Regions from separate parts of the Streptomyces sp. NPDC047869 genome, predicted to be linked through region 1. Evidence: riboswitches for the same ligand, from Rfam matches in the RefSeq annotation. Region 1 holds a riboswitch; each other region holds the start of a gene.

Region 1 (7,411 bases):
CGGGCGGACGATGGACGCCTGGAAGCGCAGCAGCTGCGCGTCGTCCGTGATGAACACCAGATCCTCGTCGCCGGTGCGCAGCTCCACCGCGCCGACGATCCGGTCGCCCTCCTTCAGCGTGATGACCTCCAACTCGTCCTTGTTGGACGGGTAGTCGGGCACCACACGCTTGACGACACCCTGCACCGTGCCGAGCGCCAGGCCGGGGGACGACTCGTCCAGCGTGGTCAGGCAGACCACCGTCTCGTCGTCCTCCAGGGACACGAACTCCGCCAGCGGCGCCCCTCCGGACAGGTTCGCCGTCGCAGCTTCGGGCAGCTGCGGAAGGTCGACGACGTTGATCCGCAGCAGCCGGCCCGCCGAGGTCACCGCGCCGATCTCGCCGCGTGCGGTCGCCGGGACCGCCGAGACGATCACGTCGTGCTTCACGCGCCTGGTGCGGGCCGCCTCGGCGAACGGCTCGTCGGTCGCCGTACGGGCCAGCAGCCCCGTCGAGGACAGCAGCACCCGGCACGGGTCGTCGGCGACCTGGAGCGGCACGGCGGCCACCGGCGCGCCCCCGGACTCCAGCAGGACCGTACGCCGGTCGGTGCCGAACTTCTTCGCCACGGCGGCCAGTTCGGCCGAGACCAGCTTGCGCAGCTCCGCGTCCGACTCCAGGATCCGGGTCAGCTCCTCGATCTCCGCGGTGAGCCTGTCCTTCTCCGCCTCCAGCTCGATGCGGTCGTACTTGGTGAGCCGGCGCAGCGGCGTGTCGAGGATGTACTGCGTCTGGACGTCGCTCAGCGAGAACCGCTCCATCAGGCGCTGCTTGGCCTGCGCGGAGTTCTCGCTGGACCGGATCAGCCGGATGACCTCGTCGATGTCGACCAGGGCGGTGAGCAGGCCCTCGACCAGGTGGAGCCGGTCGCGCCTCTTGCCGCGGCGGAACTCGCTGCGGCGCCGGACCACGTCGAAGCGGTGGTCGAGGTAGACCTCCAGCAGCTCCTTCAGGCCGAGCGTGAGCGGCTGGCCGTCGACCAGGGCGACGTTGTTGATGCCGAAGGACTCCTCCATCGGCGTCAGCTTGTAGAGCTGCTCCAGGATCGCCTCCGGCACGAAGCCGTTCTTGATCTCGATGACCAGGCGCAGCCCGTGCTCACGGTCGGTGAGGTCCTTGACGTCGGCGATGCCCTGGACCTTCTTGGAGTTGACCAGGTCCTTGATCTTGGCGATGACCTTCTCCGGGCCGACCGCGAAGGGCAGCTCGGTGACGACCAGGCCCTTGCGGCGGGCGGTCACGGTCTCGACGGTGACCGTCGCCCGGATCTTGAACGTGCCGCGTCCCGACGCGTACGCGTCCCGGATGCCGTCCAGGCCGACGATCCGGCCGCCGGTGGGCAGGTCGGGGCCCGGGACGTGCTTCATCAGCGCGTCCAGGTCCGCGTTCGGGTGCCTGATCAGATGGCGGGCCGCCGCCACGACCTCGCGCAGATTGTGCGGCGGCATGTTGGTCGCCATGCCGACCGCGATGCCCGAGGAGCCGTTGACCAGCAGGTTCGGGAAGGCGGCTGGCAGTGCCACCGGCTCCTGCTCCTGGCCGTCGTAGTTCGGCGCGAAGTCGACCGTGTCCTCGTCGATCGACTCGGTCATCAGGCTTGTCGCCTCGGTCATCCGGCACTCGGTGTACCGCATGGCGGCCGGCGGGTCGTCGTTGCCCAGCGAACCGAAGTTGCCGTGGCCGTCGACCAGCGGGACGCGCATCGAGAAGCCCTGCGCCATGCGCACCAGGGCGTCGTAGATCGACGAGTCGCCGTGCGGGTGCAGCTTGCCCATGACCTCGCCGACGACGCGGGCGCACTTCACGTAGCTCCGCTCGGGACGCAGGCCCATCTCGTTCATCTGGTAGACGATCCGGCGGTGCACGGGCTTGAGTCCGTCACGGGCGTCCGGCAGGGCGCGCGAGTAGATGACCGAGTACGCGTACTCGAGGTAGGAGCCACGCATCTCGTCCACGACGTCGATGTCGAGGATCCTCTCCTCGTACGAATCGTCGGGCGGCGGGGTCTTCGTGCTGCGGCGGGCCATCGCTGCCGGCTCCTCCAGATTTCTGTTCGCTCGGGGTTGACGGATCTGACGCGGACCATTGTGGACCGCGGCACTGACAACCCGGGCCGCGACCCGGTCCCCCGCGGTGCGGCCCGGTGCCGGGAAGCCCTCCCACGGCACGCGGGACGCAGGCTACGCGATCCGCTGTGGGCGTACGTCCGGCGGGAACTTCGCCGAGGCTCCGCACGCTTGCATACAGTGGCAGGACCGGCAGGAAAACCGCGGTTTCCATCAACCGCCTCCGCTCGCGAAGGGACGTACATGCCCATGGGTCACACGACCACAGCCGAGGCAGGCTCCGGGGGCCTGACAGCGACCGAGCACCGTCTGGCCAACGGTCTGCGCGTGGTGCTCTCCGAGGACCACCTGACCCCGGTGGCGGCGGTCTGCCTGTGGTACGACGTCGGCTCCCGCCACGAAGTCAAGGGACGCACCGGCCTGGCTCACCTTTTCGAGCACCTGATGTTCCAGGGCTCCGGCCAGGTCACGGGCAACGGCCACTTCGAGCTGGTGCAGGGCGCCGGCGGCTCGCTGAACGGCACCACGAGCTTCGAGCGCACCAACTACTTCGAGACCATGCCCGCCCACCAGCTGGAGCTCGCCCTCTGGCTCGAGGCCGACCGCATGGGCTCCCTGCTGGCCGCCCTGGACGAGGAGTCCATGGAGAACCAGCGGGACGTCGTCAAGAACGAGCGCCGCCAGCGCTACGACAACGTTCCCTACGGCACCGCCTTCGAGAAGCTGACCGCCCTGGTCTACCCGGAGGGCCACCCCTACCACCACACGCCGATCGGCTCGATGGCCGACCTGGACGCGGCCACCCTGGAGGACGCGCGCCAGTTCTTCCGGACGTACTACGCGCCCAACAACGCGGTGCTGTCCGTGGTCGGCGACATCGACCCCAAGCAGACCCTCGCCTGGATCGAGAAGTACTTCGGCTCGATCCCCGGCCACGACGGCAAGCCCGCGCCCCGCGACGGCTCGCTGCCGGAGGTCATCGGCGGCCAGCTGCGCGAGGTCGTCGAGGAGGAGGTCCCGGCACGCGCCCTGATGGCCGCCTACCGGCTCCCGCACGACGGCACGCGCGACGCGGACGCGGCGGACCTGGCCCTGACCGTGCTCGGCGGCGGCGAGTCCTCCCGTCTGTACAACCGGCTGGTGCGCCGCGACCGTACGGCCGTCGCGGCCGGCTTCGGTCTGCTGCGGCTGGCCGGCGCGCCCTCGCTCGGCTGGCTGGACGTGAAGACCTCCGGTGACGTCGAGGTCCCGGTGATCGAGGCCGCGATCGACGAGGAGCTGGCCCGGTTCGCCGAGGAGGGCCCCACGCCCGAGGAGATGGAGCGCGCCCAGGCCCAGTTGGAGCGCGAGTGGCTGGACCGGCTCGGCACCGTCGCCGGCCGCGCCGACGAACTGTGCCGGTTCACCGTCCTGTTCGGCGACCCGCAGCTCGCCCTGACGGCCGTCGAGCGCGTACTGCAGGTGACCCCCGAGCAGGTCCAGGAGGTGGCCAAGGCCCGCCTGCGCCCGGACAACCGCGCGGTCCTCGTGTACGAGCCCAAGTCCCCGGAGACCGTCGAGGACGCCGACGTCCCCGAGGACCCGGAGGCCGAAGCGACCGTTGAGGCCCGACACGACAACGAGGAGACGGCCAAGTGAGCGAGCTCGCCCCGATGGACTTCCACCCCCAGCCGCAGCCGGGCGAGGCCAAACCCTGGGCGTTCCCGGCCCCCGAGCGCGACACGCTGGACAACGGCCTGACCGTGCTGCGCTGCCACCGCCCCGGCCAGCAGGTCGTCGCCGTGGAGGTGCTGCTCGACGCGCCCCTGGACGCCGAGCCGTCCGGCCTGGACGGCCTCGCCACGATCATGGCGCGGGCCTTCTCCGAGGGCACCGACAAGCACTCGGCCGAGGACTACGCCGCCGAGCTGGAGCGGGCCGGCGCCACGCTCGACGCGCACGCCGACCACCCCGGCGTCCGGCTCAGCCTCGAGGTGCCCGCCTCCCGCCTGGCCAAGGGCCTCGGCCTGCTCGCGGACGCCCTGCGCGCTCCCGCCTTCGCGGAGAGCGAGGTCGAGCGGCTGGTGCGCAACCGGTTGGACGAGATCCCGCACGAGCTGGCCAACCCCTCCCGCCGTGCCGCCAAGGAGCTCTCCAAGGAGCTGTTCCCGGCCACCGCGCGCATGTCGCGTCCGCGCCAGGGCACCGAGGAGACGGTCGAGAAGATCGACGCGGCCGCGGTACGTGCCTTCTACGACCGGCATGTGCGTCCCGCGACCGCGACCGCGGTCGTGGTCGGCGACCTCACCGGCACCGACCTGGACGCCCTGCTCGCCGACACCCTGGGCGCCTGGACCGGCACCCCCGCCGAGCCGCGCCCGGTGCCGCCGGTGACCGCCGACGACACCGGCCGGGTCGTCATCGTCGACCGGCCCGGCGCCGTCCAGACGCAGCTCCTCATCGGCCGGATCGGCCCCGACCGGCACGACCGGGTGTGGCCCGCCCAGGTGCTCGGCACCTACTGCCTCGGCGGCACGCTCACCTCCCGCCTGGACCGCGTCCTGCGCGAGGAGAAGGGCTACACCTACGGCGTGCGCGCCTTCGGGCAGGTCCTGCGGTCCGCCCCGGACGGCACCGGCGCCGCGATGCTCGCCATCAGCGGTTCCGTGGACACCCCGAACACCGGCCCGGCGCTCGACGACCTGTGGAAGGTGCTGCGCACCCTCGCGGCCGAGGGCCTGACCGACGCCGAGCGGGACGTCGCCGTGCAGAACCTGGTCGGGGTGGCGCCACTGAAGTACGAGACCGCGGCGGCCGTCGCGAGCACGCTGGCCGACCAGGTCGAGCAGCACCTGCCCGACGACTTCCAGGCGACGCTGTATCAGCAGCTCGCGGCCACCGGCACCGTGGAGGCCACCGCGGCGGTCGTCAGCGCCTTCCCGGTGGACGGCCTGGTGACGGTCCTCGTCGGTGACGCGGCGCAGATCAAGGAGCCCGTGGAGGCGCTCGGCATCGGCGAAGTCACCGTCGTCGCCGCCGAGTAGCGGCCGGACGGCGTCACACGCGCGTGGGGACCTCGCGGCCGACGGGCCGTCAGGTCCCCTTCGTGTGTGCGGTCCTTCCCGAAACGGGTGAGCCGTCCTTGTTCAGATGTCCGAATTGGGGCAGAGGTTGCCTGTCTGCCCTGTGGGATGCGCTACAAAATCACGGATTCGTTTGGGCGCCGGAGACCGGCCCGCTTAGCGTCTTCCGGGCTGTCCGTCAGGCAGTGCGCCGCGCCCGCGGCACCGGACAGCCATCGCCGAGTCCCCGTACGGCGCGAGCCAGGGGAGCCGGGGACCCATCGCAGTCCCTGGGGTGAATCGGACGCCCGCGCGTGAGCGAGGGGGTCCGTAGGAGACCTTCCTGCTCCGAACCCGTCAGCTAACCCGGTAGGCGAGAGGGAAGGAAAGGACCAGCCACTTCATGGCGTTCATGTGCGCCTCCGGGAAGCACCGCAAGCCCGGCCGCGTCAAGCGCACCACCGCTCAGGCGGCGGGTGTCGCAGCCCTCACCACCACCGGTGTCATCGGCACCCTCGCGGCGTCCCCGGCGCTCGCCGCGGAGAAGCCCGTCGAGCAGACCGGCCTCACGCCGGTGATCAGTGTGAGCGACGACGTCGCCGAGCAGATCGCCGAGCAGGCCGCCGCTCAGACCCAGGCCGCCGAGCGGCAGGCGGCCGAGGAGGCCGCCGCCAAGGCGGCCGCCGCCGAGGCGAAGAAGGAACGCGAGGCCGCGGCGCGCGCCGCCCGTGAGGCCGAGCGCAAGCGCCTGAACGCCTTCGTCGCCCCGATCGTGCACTCGTACGTCTCCACGGCCTACCAGGCCAGCAGCTCCCTGTGGTCCTCCGGCTCGCACACGGGCATCGACTTCCACGCCGCCAGCGGCACCTCGGTGCACGCGGTCGGCGCCGGCACCGTCGTCTCCACCGGCTGGGGCGGGGCGTACGGCAACGAGATCGTGATCCGGATGGCCGACGGCATGTACACCCAGTACGGCCACCTGTCGTCCATCGGCGTCACGGTGGGCCAGAAGGTGATTCCGGGCCAGCAGATCGGCCTGTCCGGCGCGACCGGCAACGTCACCGGCCCGCACCTCCACTTCGAGGCCCGTACCTCCCCCGACTACGGCTCGGACGTCGACCCCATCGCCTACCTCCGCAAGCACGGCGTGCACGTCTGACCCCGTCCCGCGCGGACATCCGAAAGCCCCGGCTCACCGAGCCGGGGCTTTCGCGGTTTTCGGTGATGCGCGACGGCACGGTCGGCCAAAAAATATGCATGGATTCCGACCCGCCGTCGGAAATTCCCCTCCCTTGGAATAGAGTCACGGATCAACACGTCCATCGTCGGCGTTTCATGGGGATCAAGGCGGAGGTCGGTCATGCGTATTCCGGCGCACTCGGTGTGCACGGCGATCCGGGACGACATCGTCGCGGGTGTCCATGAGCGAGGCGGCCGGCTCACCGAGGAAGTCCTGGCCCGCCGCTACGGCGTCTCGCGCGTCCCCGTCCGTGAGGCGCTGCGCACCCTGGAGGCGGAGGGCTTCGTGGTGACCCGGCGGCACGCCGGCGCGTGCGTGGCCGAGCCGACCGAGCAGGAGGCCGCCGACCTGCTGGAGATGCGCATGCTCCTGGAGCCGCTCGGCGCTGCCCGGGCCGCGCAGCGGCGTACCGAGGCCCATCTGAAGGTGCTGCGCGGCCTGGTCAGGCTGGGGCAGGAGCGGGCCAGGAGGGGCAACAGCGAGGATCTGCGCGCGCTGGGGGGCTGGTTCCACGAGACGCTCTCCCAGGCGTCCGGCAGCCCCTCGCTGACGTCGATGCTGACCCAGCTCCGGCACAAGATCGCCTGGATGTACGCGGTGGTGGCCCCGCCGAGCCCGGTGGACTCCTGGGCCGAGCACGGCGCGATCGTGGACGCGGTGGCGCGTGGCGACGGCGAACGCGCGCGTGCCGTCACGGCGCTGCACACCGAGCGCGCGACGGCCGCGCACCGGTTGCGCTTTTCCGGCGGCGAGGGCCGCCCGGACCGTGTGAGGACTTCGCAACACGTTGTAAACATGTCGGGCCCGCGTAATTAACACGGGCACCGTATACAAAGAAGAGGGAATTTCGGGGCGGGGTATTTTCGCTGCCCGGATTTCCCGCGCATCAGAATTGCCGGTGAAACACCGGAGCCGTGCCGCCCGAAAAGGGTGGCACGGCTCCGATGTTTCTCCTGAGCCGGCGCTCAGACCGTCTCGGGCAGTTCCTCGAGCCCCTCGGCGACCAGCTTGGCCAGACGGTCCA
Region 2 (7,411 bases), on a different contig from region 1:
CCGCTCTTCGGTGGGCGGGTCGGTGACCTTGCCCTCGTGCACCAGGTGCCGTTCGGTCATCCGCACGCAGCCGACGTCCACGGACCGCGCGGCCCGTACGTGGTCGTCGCCGACGACGAACTCGGTGGAGCCGCCGCCGATGTCCACGACGAGGTAGGGGCGGGGCAGGTCGTCGCGGCCCCGGAGCTCGTTGGTCGCGCCGGTGAAGGAGAACTCGGCCTCCTGCTCGCCGGTGATGACCTCGGGCTCGACGCCGAGGATGTCCACGACACCGCGCACGAAGTCGTCCCGGTTCTCCGCGTCCCGGGAGGCGGAGGTGGCCACGAAGCGGATCCTCTCCGCGCCGTGCTCCTTGATGACCTCGGCGTACTCGCGGCAGGCGGCGAAGGTGCGCTCCAACGCCTCGGGGGCGAGCCGGCCGGTGCGGTCGACGCCCTGGCCGAGCCGCACGATCGTCATCCGCCGGTCCAGTTCGACGAGTTCACCGGTCACGGGATCGGCGTCGGCGACCAGCAGGCGGATGGAGTTCGTACCGCAGTCGACGGCGGCCACGCGGGTCACTTCTCGTCCTCCCCGGCCGGCTCGCACGGCGTCACGCACGGTCCCTTGCTCCACCACTCGGGGAGCATCGCGATGGCCTCGTCGCCGAGCGGGTTGACGCCCGGTCCGGCGGCCAGCGAGTGGGCCACCAGCACGTGCAGGCACTTCACCCGGTCCGGCATGCCGCCGGCGCTCGGGAAGCCCGCCAGCACCTCGATCTCGTCCCGGCGCCGGATGTAGTCCTCGTGGGCGGCCCGGTAGGCGGCGGCCAGCTCGGGGTCGGTCCCCAGCCGCTCGGTCATCTCCTTCATGACGCCGTCCGCCTCCAGCGTGCCGATCGCCGAGTTGGCGCGCGGGCACGTCAGGTAGTACGTCGTCGGGAAGGGCGTGCCGTCGGGCAGCCGGGGCGCCGTCTCCACGACGTCCGGCTGACCACAGGGGCAGCGGTGCGCGATGGCCCGCAGGCCCCGCGGCGGGCGGCCCAGCTGCTGCTTGAAGGCCTCGACGTCCGCGTCGGTGGGCTCGGTGCGCGGAGTGGGCGGCGGAGGCGTTTCCATGACTGCTTTCAGGGTGGCTTTCTGTCGGTGGCCGGCCCGCGGGCCGGTTACTGGTGGCGGCCGGTGGCCGGCCGGGGTCCGGTCACTGGTCGGAGGCGTCCGCCTTGTCGACCCCGTCCCAGACGTTCGCGTACCAGGGCCGGCGGGCGGCCCCGAGGTCCGCGCGGGACTGCTTGGCCTCGCCCGGGTCGACGACGACGTAGCCGGTCTCGCCGGGCATCACATAGTGCAGCCGGCGCCGGATCTGCTGCTCGGCGTAGGCGTCGTCCTGCCAGCGCGCCTTGAGGTCACGCAGCTGCTCGACGCGCTGCCGGGCCTGCCCCCGCTCCCGCTGGAGGTCGGAGATCTCGGCGCGCTGGGAGACGTACTGCCGCATCGGGTAGGCGAGGGCGACGATCAGCGAGCACAGCACCAGTGCCAGCAGGGCCGCGCGGCCGGTGAGCCGGGAGCGGCGGGCCTGCCGTTTGGTCTGGGAGCGGTAGACCCTGGCCGCGGTCTGCTCGCCGAGCGCGCGCAGCCTGGTGGCGGTGGAGAAACGGTCCCGGTCCTTGACGGCCATCTGGCTCTCCGCCTCCCCTTCCACGTGCGTACGTCCCCGCACACGGTACGGGACCGGGTACGGGGACGTACGTACGACTGGCTGATATCCGGGTCGTCCCGTTCGGATCGGCCCGGCGGAGGTCAGCCCTTGGAGACCTCGGTGTGGCCGCGGAAGCGCGGGAAGGCGCTGCGGCCGGCGTACACCGCGGCGTCGTCGAGGATCTCCTCGATGCGCAGCAGCTGGTTGTACTTGGCGACGCGCTCGGAGCGGGCCGGGGCGCCGGTCTTGATCTGGCCGCAGTTGGTGGCGACGGCCAGGTCGGCGATGGTGACGTCCTCGGTCTCACCGGAGCGGTGGGACATCATGCACTTGAAGCCGTTGCGCTGGGCCAGCTCGACGGCGTCCAGGGTCTCGGTGAGCGAGCCGATCTGGTTCACCTTGACCAGCAGGGCGTTGGCGGCACCCTCGTCGATGCCGCGGGCGAGGCGCTCGGGGTTGGTGACGAACAGGTCGTCGCCGACGAGCTGGACCTTGTCGCCGAGCTTGTCGGTGATGATCTTCCAGCCGGCCCAGTCGTCCTCGAACAGCGGGTCCTCGATGGAGACGAGCGGGTAGGCCGCGACGAGCTCCTCGTAGTACTCCGTCATCTCGGCGGCGGAGCGGTCCTTGCCCTCGAAGAGGTACTTGCCGTCCTTGTAGAACTCGGAGGCGGCGACGTCGAGCGCGAGGGCGATCTGCTCGCCGGGCGCGTAGCCGGCTTCCTTGATGGCCTCGAGGATGAGGTCGAGGGCCTCGCGGTTGGAGCCGAGGTTCGGGGCGAACCCGCCCTCGTCGCCGAGGCCGGTGGACAGGCCCTTGCTCTTCAGGACCTTCTTCAGCGTGTGGTAGACCTCGGTGCCCCAGCGCAGGGCCTCGGAGAAGGACTCCGCGCCGATCGGAGCGATCATGAACTCCTGGATGTCCACGTTGGAGTCGGCGTGCGAGCCGCCGTTCAGGATGTTCATCATCGGCACCGGCAGCAGGTGCGCGTTCGGGCCGCCCAGGTAGCGGAACAGCGGCAGGTCGCTGGCCTCGGAGGCGGCGTGCGCGACGGCGAGGGAGACGCCGAGGATGGCGTTGGCGCCGAGCGAGCCCTTGTTGTCGGTGGCGTCCAGGTCGAACATGGCCTGGTCGATCAGGCGCTGCTCGGTGGCGTCGTAGCCGACCAGCTCCGGGCCGATCTGCTCGATGACGGCGAGGACGGCCTTCTCGACGCCCTTGCCCTGGTAGCGGTTGGGGTCGCCGTCACGGAGCTCGATGGCCTCGAAGGCACCGGTGGAGGCACCGGACGGCACGGCGGCACGACCCGTGCTGCCGTCGTCGAGGCCGACCTCGACCTCGACCGTGGGGTTGCCTCGGGAGTCCAGGATTTCCCGGGCTACGACGACGTCGATGGACGGCACGAGCATCTCCTTCATGGATGTGACGCTGGAAGTGCGGGGCGGGGTGCCTTTCGGCTCTGCCTTGCGACTAGAGCCTAACCGTCCAAGGGGCGTCGGCCACCGACCGACCGTCCCGTGGACAGAGAGACGGTACCCATTGTTCCTGTCCGGAACAAAGCGGTTCGGTGAGGTTCCGCGAACCAATGGGGGAAGGGGGCGGGAAAAAACACAGCCCCGCCCCGGTGCGTACGGGGGAACACGCACCGGGGCGGGGAGCCCGTGGGGGACGGGAGGAATGGCCCTCACGAGGCCTTCAGCTTGGGGGACGGCCTTGTGAGGGCACTGTGGTTCCGGTCGGAGCCAGGCGTCACTTCAGGTGCAGCTGCTGGCCCGGGTAGATGAGGTCGGCGTCCTGGACGATGTCCTTGTTCAGCTTGAAGAGCTTCTGCCAGCCGCCGTCGACCTTGTGCTTCTCGGCGATGGTGCCGAGGGTGTCGCCCTTGACCACCTTGTACTCGCCGTCGCCCTTCTTGACCTTCTTACCGGTCGGGGTGGTGACGGTCTTCTTCGCGCTCGCGGCCGGACGCTCGCTGGAACGGGAGGCGGCCTGCTGGTCGCCGGCGCGGGTGGCGGTGCTGCCCGAGGAGGTGCTCTTGGAGGAGCCGCTCGGGGCGGAGCCGCTGTAGGGGGTGCTCGACAGGCCCTTGCCGCACACCGGCCAGGCGCCCTTGCCCTGGGCGGCGAGGACCTTCTCGGCGACGGCTATCTGCTGGGCCTTGGAGGCCTGGTTGGCCTGGCCGGCGTACTGCGTGCCGCCGTAGGCGGCCCAGGTGGAGGCGGAGAACTGCAGACCGCCGTAGTAGCCGTTGCCGGTGTTGATGGACCAGTTGCCACCGGACTCGCACTGGGCGACCGCGTCCCACTCGGAGGTGGTGGCGGCGGAGGCGTTGCCGGCCGCCATCAGCGGGGCGGCGACGGCGGCGCCGGTAACACCGGCGAGCGCGATGGCACGGGTGGCCTTGGACGGACGACGGTGCTTGCCCTTGCTGGAGAACAGCATGGATGGATCCCCTCACCGACGCCTGCGAGGTGAGCTGTCGGGTTCGGGCCGGTTGAGTTGCCCGGCCGCGGGCCCGCTTTCACGGGCCGCGGCTCCACCCCTAGCCGGTTCCAGCGCGACCGCTGGTTCCGGCACTTACCTTGGGTCCCCCGCTCCTGCCTACGGCGCTTTACGCGACGACTGTTCCCGGGCGGCCGCTGGCAGGATTCGGCGTTGCGACAGCCGGGGCTCGTGGTGACGAGCGGTCACGACCGTAGACACGCGATCGAGGGAATTTCAAAGACGATCAGGGCTTCTGAGACTCATCCCACACTTTCACCGAAGCGGACATCAATGCCCAATCCGGTCGTCAACTACCGCTGCTTTTGGCCCGTTTCGCTACCGACTTCCAGGGTCTGACCGGCGGAGATGTGGTTCGGGTCGGTACCGATGGCCTTCTTGTTCCGGGCGTACAGCTCGTGCCATCCGCCGTCCACGTCAAGGGAGTCGGCGATGGAGGCGAGGGTGTCGCCCTCATGCACGGTGTAGGTGTCCGTCCCGCGGGAGGCGTGCTTCCCCGACGAGGAGGCGCTCTGACCGTTTGTCACGCTTTCGTCCGCACTGCCGCCGCGGTGACGTCCGCCACTGCTGAGTGCTCCGGTGTCGACGAGGCTCCAAGAACCGCCGGTCTGCAATGAATTGTCCGAGTCTTCCACGACCGGGTCCGGGGTCGCGGACTCGCTCCCCTGTGACTCCTCGGCGCGCGGCGAGGTGGATTCGTCGGACTCGGGAGTGCCCGTGCCCGTGTCCGACCCCTTGGAGCCGGCACTCTTGCCCGCGCCCGGGGACGACTTGCCGGCCGAGCCCGAGGAAGAGTCGGAGCCGGAGTCGGAGGAGTCGGGCGAGGAGGTGGAATCCGGCAGACCGGACGAGTCGGGATCACCGGCGGAATCGGACGAGTCCGTGGAGCCGGAGGAGTCGCCGGACCCGCCATGGTCCGAGCCGGACTTCCCGGAGCCTCCGACGCCCGTGTCGACGTCCAGGGACCCGGAGTCGGAGGTCAGGCCGGAGAGCAGGGCACAGGTGGTCCAGGGCGTGGTGCCCTTGTCGGCGAGGATCTTCTCGGCGACGGCGATCTGCTGGGAACGGCTCGCCAGGTCGGCGGTGGCGGCGTACTTGGTGCCGCCGTAGGCGTTCCAGTCGTCCTGGGAGATCTGCAGTCCGCCGTAGTACCCGTTGCCCGTGTCGGCGCTCCACGAGCCGCCGCTCTCGCACTCGGCGACCTTGTCCCAGGTCGTGCCGTCGGCCGCGTTGGCGCTAGCGGCACCTAGGAGCGGGATGGCGATGGCGGAGCCGGTCACTCCGGCCGCGACGAGAAGAGCCGGAGCCTGACGGGGGCGACGGTGACGACCGTTCCCGGAGAGCATGCGGAAGCCTTTCGTGCGACAGCGGGAGCGACGCGGCACCCAATGCTCGGGCCGCGTTGATGGGTGAACGTATAGGCACACGATCACTTGTCACAAGTTCATGCCGCACAGATCACATGAAGATCACAAAGTTGAACGCCCGTCATGTTTACGGTTGTACGGGCTGTTCCTTGGCCGGGGTGAACTCCACGGGCAGGGTGCGCAGCCCGCGCATGATGAGCCCGCCGCGCCAGCGCAGGTCGGCCGGATCGGCCGCGAGCCGCAGGTCGGGGAGGCGGGTGAGGAGCGTGGCGAGCGCGGTCCGGCCCTCCAGCCGGGCGAGCGGGGCGCCGAGGCAGTAGTGGATGCCGTGGCCGTAGCCAAGGTGCTGGTTGTCCCCGCGGGCGAGGTCGAGGACGTCGGGACCGGCGAACCGCTCCGGGTCCCGGTCGGCGGCGGCGAGGACGACGAGCACCGGGTCGCCGGCCGCGATCTCCTGCCCGCCGAGGGTCAGCGGCCCGGTGGCGAACCGCCAGGTGGCCAGCTCGACCGGGCCGTCGTAGCGGAGCAGTTCCTCGATACCGGTCTCCAGCAGACCCTGTTCGCCGCGGGCGAGGGAGTCCTGCAGCCGGTGGCGCTGCTCCGGGTGGTTGAGCAGGGCGTAGGTACCGTTGCCGATGAGGTTGACGGTCGTCTCGAAGCCGGCGAACAGAAGGATGAAGGCCATCGCGGCGGCCTCGTTCTCGGTGAGGTGCTCACCGTGGTCGGAGGCGCGGATCAGGCCGGAGATCAGGTCCTCGCCCGGGGTGGGCTCGGCCGGCAGTGCCGCACGCTTGCGGTGGATCAGCTCGGCGAGGTAGCCGCGCATCTTCTTCACCGACCGGGCGACCCCACCGCGCGGTCCTCCGCCGTGCCTGATCATCATCCCGGCCCAGTCGCGGAAGTCGTCCTGGTCCTCGCGCGGGACGCCGAGCAGGTCGCAGATGGCGTAGATGGGCAGCGGGAAGGCGAACTCGTGGATGAGGTCGGCGGAGCCCGTCCTCGCGAACCGGTCGATGAGGTCGTCGGTCAGCTCCTGCACCCGGGGCGCGAACTCGGCGACCCGGCGCGGCGTGAACGCCTTGCTGACCAGCCTGCGCAGCCTGGTGTGGTCCGGCGGGTCGATGTTCAGCAGGTGCGTCATCAACTCGGCCTTGCGCTCACCCGGGATACCGGTCTTGCCCTTGGCGTGCGCGGGCTCGTCGTGGTGCGCGGGGTTCTTGCTCAGCCGCTGGTCGGCGAGGGCCTGCCGGGCGTCGGCGTACCGGGTTACCAGCCAGGCCTCGACCCCGCTGGGCAGCCGCGTCCGGCGCACGGGCTCGTGCTCGCGCAGCCAGGCGTAGGCGGGGTAGGGGTCGGCGGCGAACTCCCAGGTGAACAGTTCCGGGGCGGTGCTGGGCGGGGCGGGCTGGTCGGTCACTCCTCGACGGTATCGGTCACGGACGCCTGCTCCGCGGCGCGGGTGTCAGCTCTCGGCCGCCCGTATCGCGTCCCGGTACACCCGCGCCGCCGCGCGCAGGGCCGCCTCCGGGTCCACACCGGCGGACTCGGCGCGGACCGCCAGGGCCAGCAGCTCGTAGCCGATGCCCTCGCCCTCGGGCAGCGGCACCTCCAGGCCCGCCGTGCGGGTGCGGGAGGCGAGCTTGGCGGCGAGGGCCAGGCCGGGCTGGCCGAGGGGTACGCCCTCGGTGACCGAGGTGCGCCGCTTCTCCTCGGCCTTGGTGCGCAGCCAGTGCTCCTTGACGTCCTCCGGGGTCTCGGCCGTCTCGTCGCCGAAGACGTGCGGGTGACGGTGGATCAGCTTGGCGACGATGCCGCCGGCCACGTCGTCGACGGAGAACGGCGCCTCCGGGTCCTCCTCGGCGATA
Region 3 (7,411 bases), on a different contig from region 1:
GAGCGGCTGCTCGCCCACAGCCCGCATCTGGACCGGGTGTTCTTCGGCAACAGCGGCACCGAGGCGGTGGAGACCGCCCTGAAGTTCGCCCGGTACGCCACCGGCAGGCCCCGCGTGCTGTACTGCGACCACGCGTTCCACGGCCTGACCACCGGCTCCCTGTCGGTCAACGGCGAGGACGGCTTCCGTGACGGCTTCGCCCCGCTGCTGCCCGACACCGCAGTGCCCCTCGGCGACCTCGGCGCGCTGGCCAGGGAGCTGAAGAAGGGCGACGTGGCCGCCCTGATCGTCGAGCCCATCCAGGGCAAGGGGGTGCACGAGGCACCGCCCGGCTATCTGCGCGCCGCCCAGGAGCTGCTGCACCGCCACAAGGCGCTGCTGATCGCCGACGAGGTGCAGACCGGCCTCGGCCGCACCGGCGACTTCTACGCCTACCAGCACGAGGAGGGCGTGGAGCCGGACCTGGTGTGCGTGGCCAAGGCGCTGTCCGGCGGCTACGTACCGGTCGGCGCCACCCTGGGCAAGGAGTGGATCTTCAAGAAGGTCTACTCGTCCATGGACCGCGTCCTGGTCCACTCGGCCAGCTTCGGCGCCAACGCCCAGGCCATGGCCGCCGGGCTCGCCGTGCTGTCGGTCATGGAGAACGAGCAGATCGTCGCCGGGGTGCGGGCCACCGGCGAGCTGCTGAAGTCGCGGCTCACCGCGCTGATCGACCGGTACGAGCTGCTGGCGGACGTGCGCGGCCGGGGCCTGATGATCGGCATCGAGTTCGGGCGGCCCTCCTCGCTGAAGCTGCGCGGCCGCTGGACCATGCTGCAGGCCGCCCGCAAGGGCCTGTTCGCGCAGATGGTCGTCGTCCCGCTGCTCCAGCGCCACCAGATCCTCACGCAGGTCTCCGGTGACCATCTGGAGGTGATCAAGCTCATCCCGCCGCTGATCATCGACGAAGCCGATGTGGACCGGTTCGTCGCCGCCTTCACCGCCGTCATGGACGACGCGCACAGCGGCGGCGGACTGATGTGGGACTTCGGGAAGACGCTGATCAAACAGGCGGTGGGCAACCGCTGAGCGCGACCGCCGGATGGGTTTGCCTCTGAGGCAAGAAATTTGCCACAGAGGCAAACCTGCGGCTCAATGGAGGCATGAACGCCTCAGAAGCCTCGCCACCGGCGGGCGAGGGCGACGACCTGCCCGCCGTGGCGCCGCAGCTCCGCGCCCTGCGCCGGCGCACCGGCCTCACCCTGGAGGCGGCGGCCCGCACCGCCGGGCTCTCGCCCGCCCACCTCTCCCGGCTGGAGACCGGCGGGCGCCAGCCCTCGCTGCCGATGCTGCTCGCGCTCGCCCGTATCTACGGTACGACCGTCTCCGAACTGCTGGGCGAGCGGGTCGCCGACCGGGACGCCATCGTCCGCGCCGCCGACATGGAGCCCACCCGCGCGGGCGGCTGGACCTACTTCCAGGCCGGCGCGTCCGGACGGGGCATGCAGGCGCTGCGTGTCCGGGTGCCGTACGGCACGCAGGGCGACATCGTGCGCGTCCATCCCGGCGAGGAGTGGCTGCACGTCCTGAAGGGGCGTCTCCGGCTGCGCCTCGGTGACACCGCGCACCTGCTCGCCCCCGGCGACAGCGCGCACTTCGACTCCCTCACCCCGCACCGCCTGGCCGCCGAGGACCAGGACGGCGTGGAGCTTCTGTTCGTCCACACCCTGCTGCAGAGCCCCACGGCCGCGCTGTGCCTGGGCCCCCTGACTGGAGAGCTGCCATGAGCGACTTCGAGGAGAAGTTCCCCCGTTCCCTGTGGATCCGGCTGATCATCTACATCGCCGTGGGCCACCTGTTCGCCGCGTTCCTCTACCTGCTGTTCGCGGTGGGCGCCAAGAGCTGACGGAGGTCAGTCGAGCAGGCGCTCCCGCAGCCGCTCACGGGTCCGCGAGGTCAGTCCGAGGCCCTGCTCGAAGTAGGCGTCGAGCCCGCCCCAGGTCGCCTCGATGCTCCCGAACGCCGCCTGCAGATACTCCGCGCGCGCGTCGAAGAGCGGGCTGAGCAGGTCCATCACCTCGGGGGTGTACGCGGAGTCGGGGCTGCCGTTGCGGCGCACCTTGTAGCGGCGGTGCTTGGCGTTGGACTCCAGGTAGTCGGCGACGATCGCGTCGCGCTCCACGCCCACGGCGAGCAGGGTCACCGCTATGGAGATGCCCGCCCGGTCCTTGCCCGCGGCGCAGTGCATCAGCGCGGGGACGCTGTCCTCGGCCAGCGCGTGCAGCACACGGGAGTGCTCGGCGGTGCGTTCGGTCACGATCTTCCGGTAGGAGGCGACCATCCGGGCGGCGCCCTTGCCGTCCGCGAGGATGCCGCGCAACTGGTCGAGGTCGCCGTCGCGGACCATCTTCCAGAACTCGGCACCGTCCGCCGGGTCGCTCAGCGGCAGGTTCACGTTCCGCACGCCCGGCAGGGCGACGTCCGGGCCCTCCAGCTTCTGGTCGGCCGCGTTGCGGAAGTCGAACACCGTGTGCAGGCCCAGGGAGCCGAGGAAGGCCGCGTCCTCGTCCGTCGCGTGCGCGAGGTGGCCGCTGCGGAAAAGCACCCCCGAGCGCACCCGCCGGCCGTCCTCGGTCGGCAGTCCGCCCACGTCACGGAAGTTGCGCACTCCGGCCAGATCGGGCTCGGTCGACGGGACCTGCTGCGTCACGGGGGCTCCTCCCGGTCGGACCCCGTCGGCTCGGCTCGCCGGCGGGCGCTCCGTCGACGATACGACATCGATCATCTCGGGCAACGAGTTGTCCACAGGCGTTGCCACCGGAGCGTACCGGCCCCGATGATGTGCGCACCTGCGCGGATCTGTTGACACCTGTGAGGTCTCGATGGTGGACATCGCCGAGAACGGACGCACCTGGCTCCTGTCGGGGCCCACCAGCAGCTATGCCCTGCACCTGACCGAGGCGCACGAACTGCTCCACCTCCACTGGGGGCCCCGCATCGCGCTCGCCGACGCCGAGGCCCTGGCCCTGAGCCCGCTGCCCGTCTACCGGCCCTTCGAGTCCCCGCTCGACGGCCGCGAGGAGTACCCCGTCGAGGGCGGCCCCCGCTTCGTCCGTCCCGCCCTCTGTGTGCGCACCGACGAGCGGCGCGGCACCGAATGGCGCTTCGTGTCGTACGAATGCGACCGGGACGGGACGGGAGACGGCACCGACGGCGCGGAGCTGCGGCTGCGCTTCGACGACGACGGACTGGCGATCACCCTGCACTACCGGATGCGCGGTGACGTCGTGGAGCGCCGGGTCACCCTGGAGAACGGCGGGCACACGCGCGTGGAGCTGCTGCGCGCCGACGCCGCCACCTGGACCCTGCCCGAACGCGACGGCTGGCGGCTGTCCCAGCTGCACGGCCGCTGGGCCGCCGAGTCCCTGCTCACCCGCGCGCCGCTCACCCACGGCGAGAAGGTCATCGGCAGCCGCCGCGGCCACACCGGCCACCAGCACCTGCCCTGGGTCGCCCTCGACACCGACGCCACCGAGGAACGCGGCGAGGTCTACGGCTGCGCGCTCGGCTGGTCCGGCTCCTGGCGGATCGCCGTCGCCCAACTCCCGGACGCGCGCGTGCAGATCACCGGCGGGGCCGGCCACGACGACTCGGGCCTGCTGCTCCTGGCGCCGGGGGAGTCGTACAGCACCCCCGTCTTCGCGGGCCTGTGGAGCGACGGTGGCTTCGGCGGGGCCAGCCGGACCTGGCACGCCTACCAGCGTGCGCATGTGATCCCGGACGCCGAGCGGGACCGGCCGGTGCTGTTCAACTCCTGGGAGGCGACGTTCTTCGACATCTCCGAGGAGCGGCAGGCGGCGCTCGCCCGGCGCGCGGCCGGCATCGGCGTCGAGCTGTTCGTCGTCGACGACGGCTGGTTCGGGGCCCGCACCAGCGACCGGGCCGGGCTCGGGGACTGGACCCCCAACCCCGACCGGTTCCCGCACGGCCTCGGGCCCCTGGCGGACCAGGTGCACGGCCTCGGCATGCGGTTCGGTGTCTGGGTCGAGCCCGAGATGGTCAACCCGGACAGCGACCTGTACCGGGCCCACCCCGACTGGGTGCAGTACCAGCCGGGCCGCAGGCGGACGGAACTGCGCAACCAACTCGTCCTCAACCTCGCCCGGGAGGACGTCCAGGAGTACCTGTGGGAGCGGCTGGACGCCCTGCTGTCCGGCGCCCCGATCGACTATGTGAAGTGGGACTTCAACCGCTGCTTCACCGACGCCGGCTGGCCGGGGGAGCCGTACCCGCAGCGCCTGTGGGTCGACCACGTCCGCGCGCTGTACGCCCTGCTGGACCGGCTGCGCGCCGCCCACCCCCGGGTCGCCTTCGAGTCCTGCTCAGGGGGCGGCGGCCGGATCGACCTCGGTGTGCTGAGCCGCACCGACCAGGTGTGGACCTCCGACAACACCGACCCGCTGGACCGGCTCGCCATCCAGCACGGCTTCAGCCAGATCCACCCCGCGCGCGTGATGGCGGCCTGGGTCACCGACAGCCCGAACACCCAGCTCAACGGCAGGATCAGCGCCCTGCGCTTCCGGTTCGTCAGCTCCATGGCGGGTGTGCTCGGTATCGGCGGCGACCTCACCGAGTGGACCGACGAGGAACTGGCCGAAGCCAGGGAGTGGGTGGCCCTCTACAAGGAGATCCGGCCGCTCGTCCAGCGCGGCGACCTGTACCGGCTGCGGCCCCCGACGGGCGGCCTGAGCGCCGTCCAGTACGTGCTCGGGGACGAGGCGGTGGTCCTGGCCTGGCTCCAGACGCAGAGCTACGGAGAGCCGGTACCGCGCGTACGACTGCGCGGACTCGACCCGACGGCATCGTACGAATGCCGCGAAACGGGCGAAGTTCACAGAGGTGCCGTTCTGCTGCACCACGGACTGCCGACCGGGCTGCGCGGCGACCTGGATGCGGCAGTTCTCCGTCTGTGTCGCATCTGACCCTTATGTCCTGAGTGGCCCGTTCATTCCAACTAGGTGTGGAATAAAGGCGCCTGGGGCAGCGGGGCGTGAGGAGCGTCATAACCGTGACCGTCCGCTGTTCGTCATGTCCACCTAATGCCCAAGCGAATACGGGAAATTGACTCGACCGCGCGGGTGCGAATTCACGCACCGTGACCACGAATTTCCCATTTGGATCTTCTGGCACCTGAACGCCGGGAATCGGTCGCTTGTTTCCGTGCGTCGGGCTCGCTTACGTTCGCCATCAATCCGGACGGAACGCCGAATCCTGCCGCCGCCCGGAGTCCCACACACATGACCCGTGCGCGGCAGGAGCGGGGGACCCGCCAGGTACGACTGCCTGTCCCGGTCTCCGCGACAGGCTCGGGGTGCAGCCGCGCACCGCGCGGCCGGGCAGCTCCAGCCCGAACCCGACAGCTCACCTCGCAGGCGCCGGAGAGGAATGCGTCATGCCCGCGAAGGGTAAGCACCGCCGTCCCAAGACCCAGCGTTTCACCCGTTCCGTCGCCGTCGCCGGAACCGGCGGTGCCGCACTGGCCCTGCCCCTGCTGGGTGCCACCGGAGCGCACGCCGCCACCGCGCAGCCCGTCTCCGGAAAGACCGTGCAGTCCGTGGCGAAGACGGCGGCCGGGAAGACCGCCGCGCAGCAGGCCATTGGCGTTCGCACCTACACGGTGAAGTCCGGCGACTGCCTCGCGAAGATCGCCGGCGAGCAGCACGTGAGCGGGGGCTGGCACCGGCTCTACGCGGACAACCGGCAGGCCGTCGGCGAGAATCCGGCCCTGATCCACCCGGGTCTGAAGCTGTCGCTCGGCAAGAAGGCCGCCGCCCCCACCCGCGCCGAGTCCCCCGCCCCCGCGCAGCCTTCGAAGGCCCGGGCGGAGGCGCCGGCGAAGACCGCCCGGGCGACCCCCGCCACCCAGGCGTCTCCGTTGGCCCAGGCGTCCCCGGTGGCCCAGGCCACCCAGGCCACCCAGGCCACCCAGGCCGCCGAGGCGGCCCCCGCCACCGGCTACACCCTCCCGGTCGCCGCGCCCACCGTCGGCACCGCGTACCACGTGGCGGGCAGCATGTGGTCCAGCGGCTACCACACGGGCGTCGACTTCGTCGTCCCCACCGGCACCTCCCTCAAGGCCGTCGGCGCCGGCACCGTCGTCTCCGCCGGCTGGGGCGGCGCGTACGGCAACCAGGTCGTCATCAAGCTGAACGACGGCTACTACGCCCAGTACGCCCACCTCTCGCAGCTCTCGGTGTCGGCCGGTCAGACGGTGACCCCGGGCCAGCAGGTCGGCCTTTCCGGCGCCACCGGCAACGTGACCGGCCCGCACCTGCACTTCGAGATCCGCACCACGCCGAACTACGGCTCGGACGTGGACCCGGTCGCCTACCTCCGCTCGCACGGCGTCGCCCTCTGAGCCACCGGCGCCGAGGGACACGCTCCTCACGCCCACCTGCCTGACACGCCTCCGAAGGCCGGACCCCCGATCCCCGGGTCCGGCCTTCGGTGTGTCCGGACGGTCCCCGTACCGGCCGTATTCCTGGGTTGGCAATTTCTTTAAGGGTGTCTCATCTCACCGCTCGTCAACCCCTGCCTACGGTCGCGTAAGTCACATCCGAAGGTGAATCATGGTCCGACGTGGCAGACGATTCGAAGAGTGACAACACATCAGTGATCGGGTCGTACGTGGCGGTGGGGGACAGCTTCACCGAGGGCGTCGGCGACCCCGGGCCCGACGGGGCGTTCGTCGGCTGGGCCGACCGGTTCGCGGTCCTGCTCGCCGACCGGCGGCCCGAGGGCGACTTCAAGTACACCAACCTCGCGGTCCGCGGGAAGCTGCTCGACCAGATCGTCGAGCACCAGCTCCCGAGGGCCGTCGAACTGGCCCCGGACCTCGTCTCCTTCTGTGCGGGCGGCAACGACATCATCCGGCCGGGCACCGACCCCGACGAGGTGGCCGAGCGCTTCGAGCGGGCCCTCGCCCCCCTCGCGGCGGCCGCGGGCACGGTGATGGTGACGACCGGCTTCGACACCCGGGGCGTGCCGGTGCTCAAGCATCTGCGCGGCAAGATCGCCACCTACAACGGGCACGTCCGCGCCATCGCCGACCGGTACGGCTGCCCCGTGCTCGACCTGTGGTCCCTGAGGTCCGTCCAGGACCGCAGGGCCTGGGACAACGACCGGCTGCACCTCTCGCCCGAGGGGCACACGCGCGTGGCGCTGCGCGCCGGTCAGGCCCTCGGCCTGGAGATCCCGGCCGACCCGGAGCAGGCCTGGCCGCCGCTGCCGCCCCGGGGCACCCTGGAGATCCGCCGGGACGACGTCCACTGGGCCCGCGAGTACCTCGTCCCGTGGATCGGCCGCCGACTGCGCGGGGAGTCCTCCGGGGACCACGTCACGGCGAAGGGCGCGCTCTCGCCGGACGACATCA
Region 4 (7,411 bases), on a different contig from region 1:
GATCCCGGCGAGACCGGGGACGCCGCCGCCGAGGAGCACGGGACCGGCGACACGGGCGAGCTGCCCGCCGTAGGGGTTCTGCTCGACGACCAGGAGGAGTCCGTTCCGGTCCCGGCCCCCCGCTCGGGCTCCCGCGGCGCGGCGCGTTCCCGGCGTCGTACTCCCCCCAAGCGCTCCGCGCTGCTGACCATCGCCGTGCCGTCGGCCTGTGTGATGGGGGTCGCCGGCATCGCCGCCGCCTCCGTCGGCGGCCTGACCGACGACGGCAAGGAGACCTCCGCCACCGCGTCGGACGCGCAGTCGGTGAAGCCGTCCGTCGCCAACAGCAAGCTGGACTCCCAGCTCCGGACCCTCTCCGCCGGCGCCGACGACTTCGCCGACCGGGCCAGCCGTACGCAGGAACGCATCGACCTCAAGAACCAGCAGGAACTGCAGAAGAAGAAGGCCGCCGCCGAGGCCGCGCTCAAGGAGCGGCTGCGGCCCAAGTTCGCGATCCCGGTCATGCAGAAAGGGCTCAGCGCCTACTTCGGTCAGGCCGGTGTGAACTGGATGTCCGTGCACACGGGCATCGACTTCCCGGTCTCGTACGGCACCACGGTGGTGGCCGCGACCGACGGCGTCGTCTCCACCAAGTGGAACAGCGCCTACGGCAACATGATGATCGTGACGGCGAAGGACGGCACGGAGACCTGGTACTGCCACCTCTCCAGCTACCGCGTCGCCTCCGGTACGGCCGTCAAGGCCGGCCAGCCGGTCGCCTACTCCGGCAACTCCGGCAACTCAACCGGCCCGCACCTGCACTTCGAGGTCCGGCCGGCCGGCGGGGCGGCCATAGACCCACTGCCGTGGCTGCGAAGCCACGGGCTGGACCCGAGCTGAGACTCGAAGAGACGGACGAACGACAGGAGCCCCGCCCGACCGGCGGGGCTCCTGTCGTCCGGGGGCTGCCCGGCGGGTCGTCCAGAGCTGCGTCTAGAGCTTCTCGACGGGCGCGTACCGCAGCAGCAGCCGCTTCGGCTTGGTGTCCCCGAAGTCGATCGTCGCCTCGGCGTTGCCGCCGGTGCCCTTGACCGCGACGACCGTGCCGAGACCGAACTGATCGTGCGTGACCCGGTCCCCGACGGCCAGTGCGACCACCGGCTTCTCGGCCGAGCGCCGGGTGGCGAACCCGGACGCGCCCGACGCCGCGGAGCGGGAGCGGGAGGAGGACAGCGACGCCGCCACCCCGGCGGCGGGCCCGGAGGACACCGGCGCCACCGCTCCGGTCCGCTTCCACTCCAGGTGGGTGGCCGGGATCTCCTCCAGGAAGCGCGAGGGCGGGTTGTACGACGGCTGGCCCCAGGCGCTGCGCATCGCGGACCGCGTGAGGTACAGCCGCTCCCGCGCGCGAGTGATGCCCACGTACGCCAGGCGCCGTTCCTCCTCCAGCTCCTTGGTCTGGCCGAGAGCGCGCATGTGCGGGAAGACGCCGTCCTCCATGCCGGTCAGGAAGACGACCGGGAACTCCAGGCCCTTGGCGGTGTGCAGGGTCATCAGGGTGATGACGCCGTCGCCGTCCTCCTCGTCCGGGATCTGGTCGGAGTCGGCGACCAGCGCGACCTGCTCCAGGAAGTCGGCGAGCGTGCCCGCCTCGCCCTCCGCGCGCTCCTGCTCGAACTCCAGGGCCACGGCCGCGAGTTCCTGAAGGTTCTCGATGCGTGTCTCGTCCTGGGGGTCGGTGGAGTTCTGCAACTCGGCCAGGTAGCCCGTGCGTTCGAGTATGGCCTCCAGCACGGTCGCCGGTCCGGCGCCGGACTCCACGATGGTCCGCAGGTCCTCCATCAGCGTGTTGAACCGCTTGACCGCGTTGGTGGAGCGCGCGGCCATGCCGTAGGCCTCGTCCACGCGCTTGAGCGCCTGCGGGAAGCTGATCTTCTCGCGCTGGGACAGGGCGTCGATCATCGCCTCGGCACGCTCGCCGATGCCGCGCTTGGGCACGTTGAGGATCCGGCGCAGCGGCACCGAGTCCTCGGGGTTGGCGAGGACACGCAGGTAGGCGAGGACGTCCCGGACTTCCTTGCGCTCGTAGAAGCGGACACCGCCGACGACCTTGTAGGGCAGGCCGACGCGGATGAAGACCTCTTCGAAGACTCGGGACTGGGCGTTGGTGCGGTAGAAGACGGCGACGTCTCCGGCCTTCGCCTCGCGCGCGTCGGTGAGACGGTCTATCTCGTCGGCGACGAACTGGGCCTCGTCGTGCTCGGTGTCGGCGACGTAGCCGGTGATCCGCGCGCCCTGGCCGGCGTTGGTCCACAGGTTCTTCGGGCGGCGGGACTCGTTGCGCTCGATGACCGCGTTGGCGGCGGACAGGATGGTCTGCGTGGAGCGGTAGTTCTGCTCCAGCAGGATCGTCGTCGCGTTCGGGTAGTCCTCCTCGAACTGGAGGATGTTGCGGATCGTCGCACCCCGGAAGGCGTAGATCGACTGGTCCGCGTCACCCACCACGCAGAGTTCGGCGGGCGGCAGGTCGGGCTCGCCGGGCGGTACGTCCTCGTCGTGCCTCCCGGTGCCCACCAGTTCCCGTACGAGGGCGTACTGGGCGTGGTTGGTGTCCTGGTACTCGTCGACCATGACGTGCCGGAACCGGCGGCGGTAGTGCTCGGCGACGTCCGGGAAGGCGCGCAGCAGGTTGACCGTCGTCATGATCAGGTCGTCGAAGTCCAGCGCGTTGGCCTCGCGCAGCCGTGACTGGTAGAGCGCGTAGGCCTGGGCGAGGGTCTTCTCGAAGCCGTCGGTGGCCTGGGCGGCGAAGTCCTCCTCGTCGATCAGCTCGTTCTTCAGGTTGCTGATCTTGGCGCTGAAGGACTTCGGCGGGAAGCGCTTGGGGTCGAGGTCGAGGTCGAGGTCGCGGCAGACCAGGGCCATCAGGCGCTTGGAGTCGGCGGCGTCGTAGATCGAGAAGGACGACGTGAAACCGAGCCTCTTGGACTCGCGCCGCAGGATGCGCACGCACGCGCTGTGGAAGGTCATCACCCACATCGCGCCGGCGCGCGGGCCGACGAGCTGCTCGACCCGCTCCTTCATCTCGCCCGCGGCCTTGTTGGTGAAGGTGATCGCGAGGATCTGGCCCGGGTGCACGTTCCGCGCGGCGAGGAGGTGGGCGATGCGGTGGGTGAGCACGCGGGTCTTCCCGGAGCCCGCGCCGGCCACGATGAGCAGCGGCGAGCCGGCGTGGACCACCGCGGCGCGCTGGTTGTCGTTCAGCCCCCGCAGCAGCGCGTCCGGGTCGATCACGGGACGCGGGGCGCCGTCGCGGTAGTGGGTGTCCCGGTCCGGCGGCACGTCGAACTTCCCGCCGAACAGATCGTCCGGAAGGGGCTCCGGAGCGTGATCGTCCTCGGGCGGCGGCGGGGGCTCCTCCGCGTGCCCGCGAGGGGCCTGGAGGTCCGCCAGGAAGCTGTCGTCAAAGAGGCTGCTCATCGCTCTACGAGTTTAGGGGGCCGCACCGACAACCGGTCCCGGCACCGGAAAGTCGGCACCCGTGAGGTCCGCGACAGGACACGGCAGCGGCACGTCGGCCATCGCGCCACGGCTGCGGCCGAACTCCTCACACTGCGGAAGCGCCTTGTCACGCCCGTATGAAACCGGCCCCGGGTCACGGAAATGTATCGGACATATGGCACAGCAACCTTCACAGGAGTCACACGAGTTGGCTAGGTTGCCGTCAGGCCGCACGACCCCTACCGGCGAACCTCGCCGGGCCGCGCGGCCTCCGCCGAGTCCGGTGCGCCCCTTCGCGGCGACCGGAGCCGGGGACCCACCGATCCCGGGGTGAATCGGCCGACTCCCGCCCGGGACGACGCCGTAGGGCAACCCTTCCGAACCACCCGCCCGAACCCGACAGCTAACCCGGTAGGCGGCACGTTGGAAGGAGTCGCCACCCTTGGCGTCGCACCGCAAGCCGGGTCCCCCGGGGACCCGCGGGACGGGCATCCGCACCCCCGTCCTGGCCACCGCCGCCCTCACCTCCGTGGCCGTCCTGTCCCAGACGGCCGGGGCCGCTTCGGCCTCCGCCTCCTCCGCGGGCGATGGCAGGCCGAGCGTGGAGGAGGTCGAGAAGAAGATCGACGAGCTGTACCGCAGAGCGGACCCGGAGGAGGAGCCCGCGGCCGTGCAGCGGGCTCGCGCCGAGGCCCCGCGCGCGGAGGCCGTCCGGCGTCCGGGCCTGTTCACGAAGGCCCGCGAGGGGCTGGCCCCGTTCGCCGCCGCTCCCGAGACGGCCGGCTCACTGCTCGCGGAGTACCCGGATGACCACTTCGCCCAGAGCCGGCTGATGAACCGGCTGGCCTCCCGGGTGAAGGGCGCGGCCGGGCGCGGGAAGGCTCCCAGGGCCCCCGAGGCGCCGGCCGCCGCACAGTACGACGTGAAGACGGCCAAGGCGGCCGTCCAGCACAAGCTCGCCACCGCGCGCGAGCTGCTGTCCCGGCTGACGGCTCCGGTTCCGGATCAGGCTCCGGCTCCGGCTCCGGTCCCGGTCGCGGATCCGGCTTCGCTCCTTGCCCCGGACCCGGTGCTGACGTCGGCCCCGGCTCTGGCCTCGGTCGCGGCTCCGCCCTCGGCCGGGGCCCCGCACTCGGCCCCGGCTCCCTCTTCGGTCCCGGCCCGGGCCCCGGAGCGGCCGCGGTCCGCGGCGCGGCCGGTGAGCGTGCCGCCCATCGCCCCGCCGGCCCCTGTCACCAAGGCCGAGAAGGCGATCGCCTTCGCCCGCGCCCAGATCGGCAAGCCGTACGTCTCAGGTGCCAGCGGGCCCGGCTCCTACGACTGCTCCGGCCTCACCCAGGCCGCCTGGAAGGCCGCCGGCGTCACCCTGCCGCGTGCCGCGCGTGACCAGGCCGGCATGGGCACCGCGATCCCGCTCGCCGAGGCGCGCCCGGGTGACCTGGTCTTCTTCCACGACGACAGCAGCCATGTGGGCCTGTGCACGGGAGCCGGGACGATGATCCATGCCCCGCGCCCCGGTGCGTATGTGCGCGAGGAGCCGGTCCACCTGGCGGGCGAGTCGGTCGTTCACCGGGTGGTGCGGCCGGCCTGACGGTGCTCTTTTCGGGCTCCACGCGCGTGTGCCCCGCGAGCGCCGGCGCCGCCGCTCCCTAGCATCGGGCGCATGTCCATACCCGGCTTCACTGGTCTGCGTACGTGGTGGGCGGGGCGTCCGTCGGCGGCGGGGGCCGCCGTCATGGCGAGCGGCATCGTGTCGGTGGGCCTGCATCTGACCGGTCCCGAGACGGTGTCGCTCGTCTTCCTGTGGCTGGCCTGCCTCGCCTGGCTGGCGCTCGCCGCCGACTTCGCCGTACGGCTGGTGACGCAGCGGCCGCGTTGGCTGGCCGAGGCGAAGAGCCCCGGCGCGCTCTCCGCGGTCGCCGCCACGACGGTGGTCGGCACCCGGTTCTCGCTGCTCGGCCGGCAGAGCCTGGCCGAGGCCGCCCTGGCACTGGCGGTTCTGCTGTGGCCGTTGCTGCTGCTTCTCGTCGTACGGCACTGGGGACGGCGCATGCCGGGGGCGGTGTTCCTGTGTTGTGTGGCCACACAGGGGCTGGCAGTGCTGGCGGCCACCCTGGCCGCGGCGGAGACGACGGCATGGCTCGCGCGCGCCGCACTGGTGCTGTTCTGGCTGGGCCTGGTCTTCTACGGCCTGGCGCTGGCGCGCTTCGATCCGCGTCAGGTGCTGGAGGGTGCCGGAGACCACTGGATCGCGGGCGGGGCGCTCGCCATCTCGGCGCTGGCCGGGGCGAAACTGCTCGCCGCCGACAGTGCGCGGCTGTACCTGTGGAACGACGACGACCGGGGCGTGCTGCGTGATGTCACGGTCACGCTGCTGGTGCTGGACCTGGCGTGCTGCGTGGTCCTGCTGGCCGCCGAGGTGGCCCGGCCGCGGCTGCGCTTCGACGTGCGGCGCTGGTCGACGGTGTTCCCGCTGGGTATGACGGCGGCGTCGACCCTGTCGGTCGCGGCGGTCCTGACCATCGGATGGCTGCGGGGTCCGGGCCAGGCACTGGTGTGGCTGGCCGTGGCGGTGTGGCTGGCGGTCGCGGCCGGCGCGGTGCTCGCGGCCCGCGCCGGCCTCGTCAGGGCGCGCTGAGCCTCAGGTCCACAGCACGGCGATGAAGATGTTCGCCATGGTCAGCGCTCCGACGAGCCCGAAGACGCGCTTGTCCACCTTCTCCTCGTCGCGCTGGACGTAGACCAGTCCGAGGATGACGATCAGCAGGGCCAGTTTCACACCGATCTTGAAGGTGTTGACGTGGTGGCCGTCGGCTTCGTTGAGCCCGACGAGGGCCACGCCGGTGACCAGCATGGTGAACGCGCCGTGCAGCATCCCGGGGACGAACCGGGCCGTGCCCTGGCCCATCGCCTTCATCTGGGTGAGGAAACCGCCGAGCAGCGCGGCGATACCGATGATGTGCAGGCCGACGAGGAGATGGATGAGTACGTCCATGACCCAGGAGCCTATGAGGGTGTCCCGGACGGCCGGTCACCGGGCCCGCCCCACGGCGCCGCCCCCAGCCGGATCTTGCATATATGCGCCGCATAGCACCACACGACCCCCGCGGGCCCCTCAACGCACGCTTCGGTCACTACGCAGCGTGAAGGCGGCAGCCATGGCCCGGCAATGCGATCACAGAGGCTCACATCCCGGTCCGTCTCGGCCACTTCCGTACAGTGCGTTACCAACCTGTCACAGTCCGGCCTAGCGTCCTCCCCCAGGTGACCGGCTTCCCACCGCCGCCCGGGCCAGGGGCGGCCGCCGGCCACCTCCGCCGAGAAAGGTCCGGCGGCGGCCCGTTCCCCTGTGCGGGCCGCCGCCGGACGCCCCTACCGCTCGGCAGCAGAGGTCCCATGGAAGGACGTGACGGTCCAGGTGGCAGCCCACCGCAAGCCCCGACAGCGCTCGCTCGGCGGCAACACGGCCCGCACGGCCGTCACCCTCGCCCTGGCGGGCGCGGCCACCGCGACGGCCTTCGAGGGCACGGGGAACGCCGAACCGCAGCTGACGCCGGCCCAGGTGAAGGCCAAGGTCGACAAGCTGTACCAGGAGGCGGAGAGCGCCACCGAGAAGTACAACGGGTCGAGGGAGCGGGCGGACGCGGCCCAACGGCGGCTGAACTCGCTGCGGGACGAGGCCGCCCGCAGGCAGCAGAAGCTCAACACGGCACGTGACGCGCTCGGTTCGCTGGCGGCGGCGCAGTACCGCGACGGTGCCATCGACCCCTCCTGGCAGCTGGCGCTGTCCAGTGCCCCGGACCGGTACCTGGACGGAGCCGCGTTCGCGGAGCGGGCGAGCGACCGGCAGGCCGGGACGGTGGCCCGGGTGCGGGAACAGCTCCGCCAGGTCGAGCAGTTGCGCGGCGCCGCCCGCGTCGAGCTGAAGTCA

The links. Region 1 has a riboswitch for cyclic di-AMP ahead of AB0924_RS33925 (M23 family metallopeptidase). Riboswitches for the same ligand answer to the same signal wherever they lie in the genome.
Region 2: another riboswitch for cyclic di-AMP. It lies ahead of AB0924_RS10425 (transglycosylase family protein); the one in region 1 lies ahead of AB0924_RS33925 (M23 family metallopeptidase).
Region 3: another riboswitch for cyclic di-AMP. It lies ahead of AB0924_RS23320 (peptidoglycan DD-metalloendopeptidase family protein); the one in region 1 lies ahead of AB0924_RS33925 (M23 family metallopeptidase).
Region 4: another riboswitch for cyclic di-AMP. It lies ahead of AB0924_RS13270 (C40 family peptidase); the one in region 1 lies ahead of AB0924_RS33925 (M23 family metallopeptidase).

Annotation. Positions count from the first base shown of each region.
Region 1 covers NZ_JBEYRK010000039.1:15,497-22,907, reverse strand. The annotation lists gene AB0924_RS33940 (DNA topoisomerase IV subunit A) at 1-2,067, opposite strand, end outside; gene AB0924_RS33935 (pitrilysin family protein) at 2,350-3,744, shown strand; gene AB0924_RS33930 (pitrilysin family protein) at 3,741-5,129, shown strand; cyclic di-AMP (ydaO/yuaA leader) riboswitch at 5,375-5,538, shown strand; gene AB0924_RS33925 (M23 family metallopeptidase) at 5,551-6,306, shown strand; gene AB0924_RS33920 (GntR family transcriptional regulator) at 6,508-7,203, shown strand; gene AB0924_RS33915 (HPr family phosphocarrier protein) at 7,353-7,411, opposite strand, start outside.
Region 2 covers NZ_JBEYRK010000006.1:82,911-90,321, forward strand. The annotation lists gene AB0924_RS10405 (Ppx/GppA phosphatase family protein) at 1-561, opposite strand, end outside; gene AB0924_RS10410 (DUF501 domain-containing protein) at 558-1,097, opposite strand; gene AB0924_RS10415 (septum formation initiator family protein) at 1,180-1,656, opposite strand; gene eno (phosphopyruvate hydratase) at 1,779-3,086, opposite strand; gene AB0924_RS10425 (transglycosylase family protein) at 3,427-4,119, opposite strand; cyclic di-AMP (ydaO/yuaA leader) riboswitch at 4,124-4,296, opposite strand; gene AB0924_RS10430 (transglycosylase family protein) at 4,473-5,525, opposite strand; gene AB0924_RS10435 (cytochrome P450) at 5,674-6,963, opposite strand; gene AB0924_RS10440 (nucleoside triphosphate pyrophosphohydrolase) at 7,009-7,411, opposite strand, start outside.
Region 3 covers NZ_JBEYRK010000018.1:101,421-108,831, forward strand. The annotation lists gene AB0924_RS23295 (aspartate aminotransferase family protein) at 1-1,068, shown strand, start outside; gene AB0924_RS23300 (XRE family transcriptional regulator) at 1,143-1,766, shown strand; gene AB0924_RS23305 (DUF6126 family protein) at 1,763-1,885, shown strand; gene AB0924_RS23310 (tyrosine-protein phosphatase) at 1,892-2,689, opposite strand; gene AB0924_RS23315 (alpha-galactosidase) at 2,862-4,961, shown strand; cyclic di-AMP (ydaO/yuaA leader) riboswitch at 5,232-5,427, shown strand; gene AB0924_RS23320 (peptidoglycan DD-metalloendopeptidase family protein) at 5,432-6,397, shown strand; gene AB0924_RS23325 (SGNH/GDSL hydrolase family protein) at 6,652-7,411, shown strand, end outside.
Region 4 covers NZ_JBEYRK010000008.1:112,791-120,201, forward strand. The annotation lists gene AB0924_RS13260 (M23 family metallopeptidase) at 1-879, shown strand, start outside; gene pcrA (DNA helicase PcrA) at 973-3,459, opposite strand; cyclic di-AMP (ydaO/yuaA leader) riboswitch at 3,757-3,915, shown strand; gene AB0924_RS13270 (C40 family peptidase) at 3,923-5,071, shown strand; gene AB0924_RS13275 (tellurite resistance/C4-dicarboxylate transporter family protein) at 5,144-6,118, shown strand; gene AB0924_RS13280 (hypothetical protein) at 6,122-6,475, opposite strand; gene AB0924_RS13285 (NlpC/P60 family protein) at 6,899-7,411, shown strand, end outside.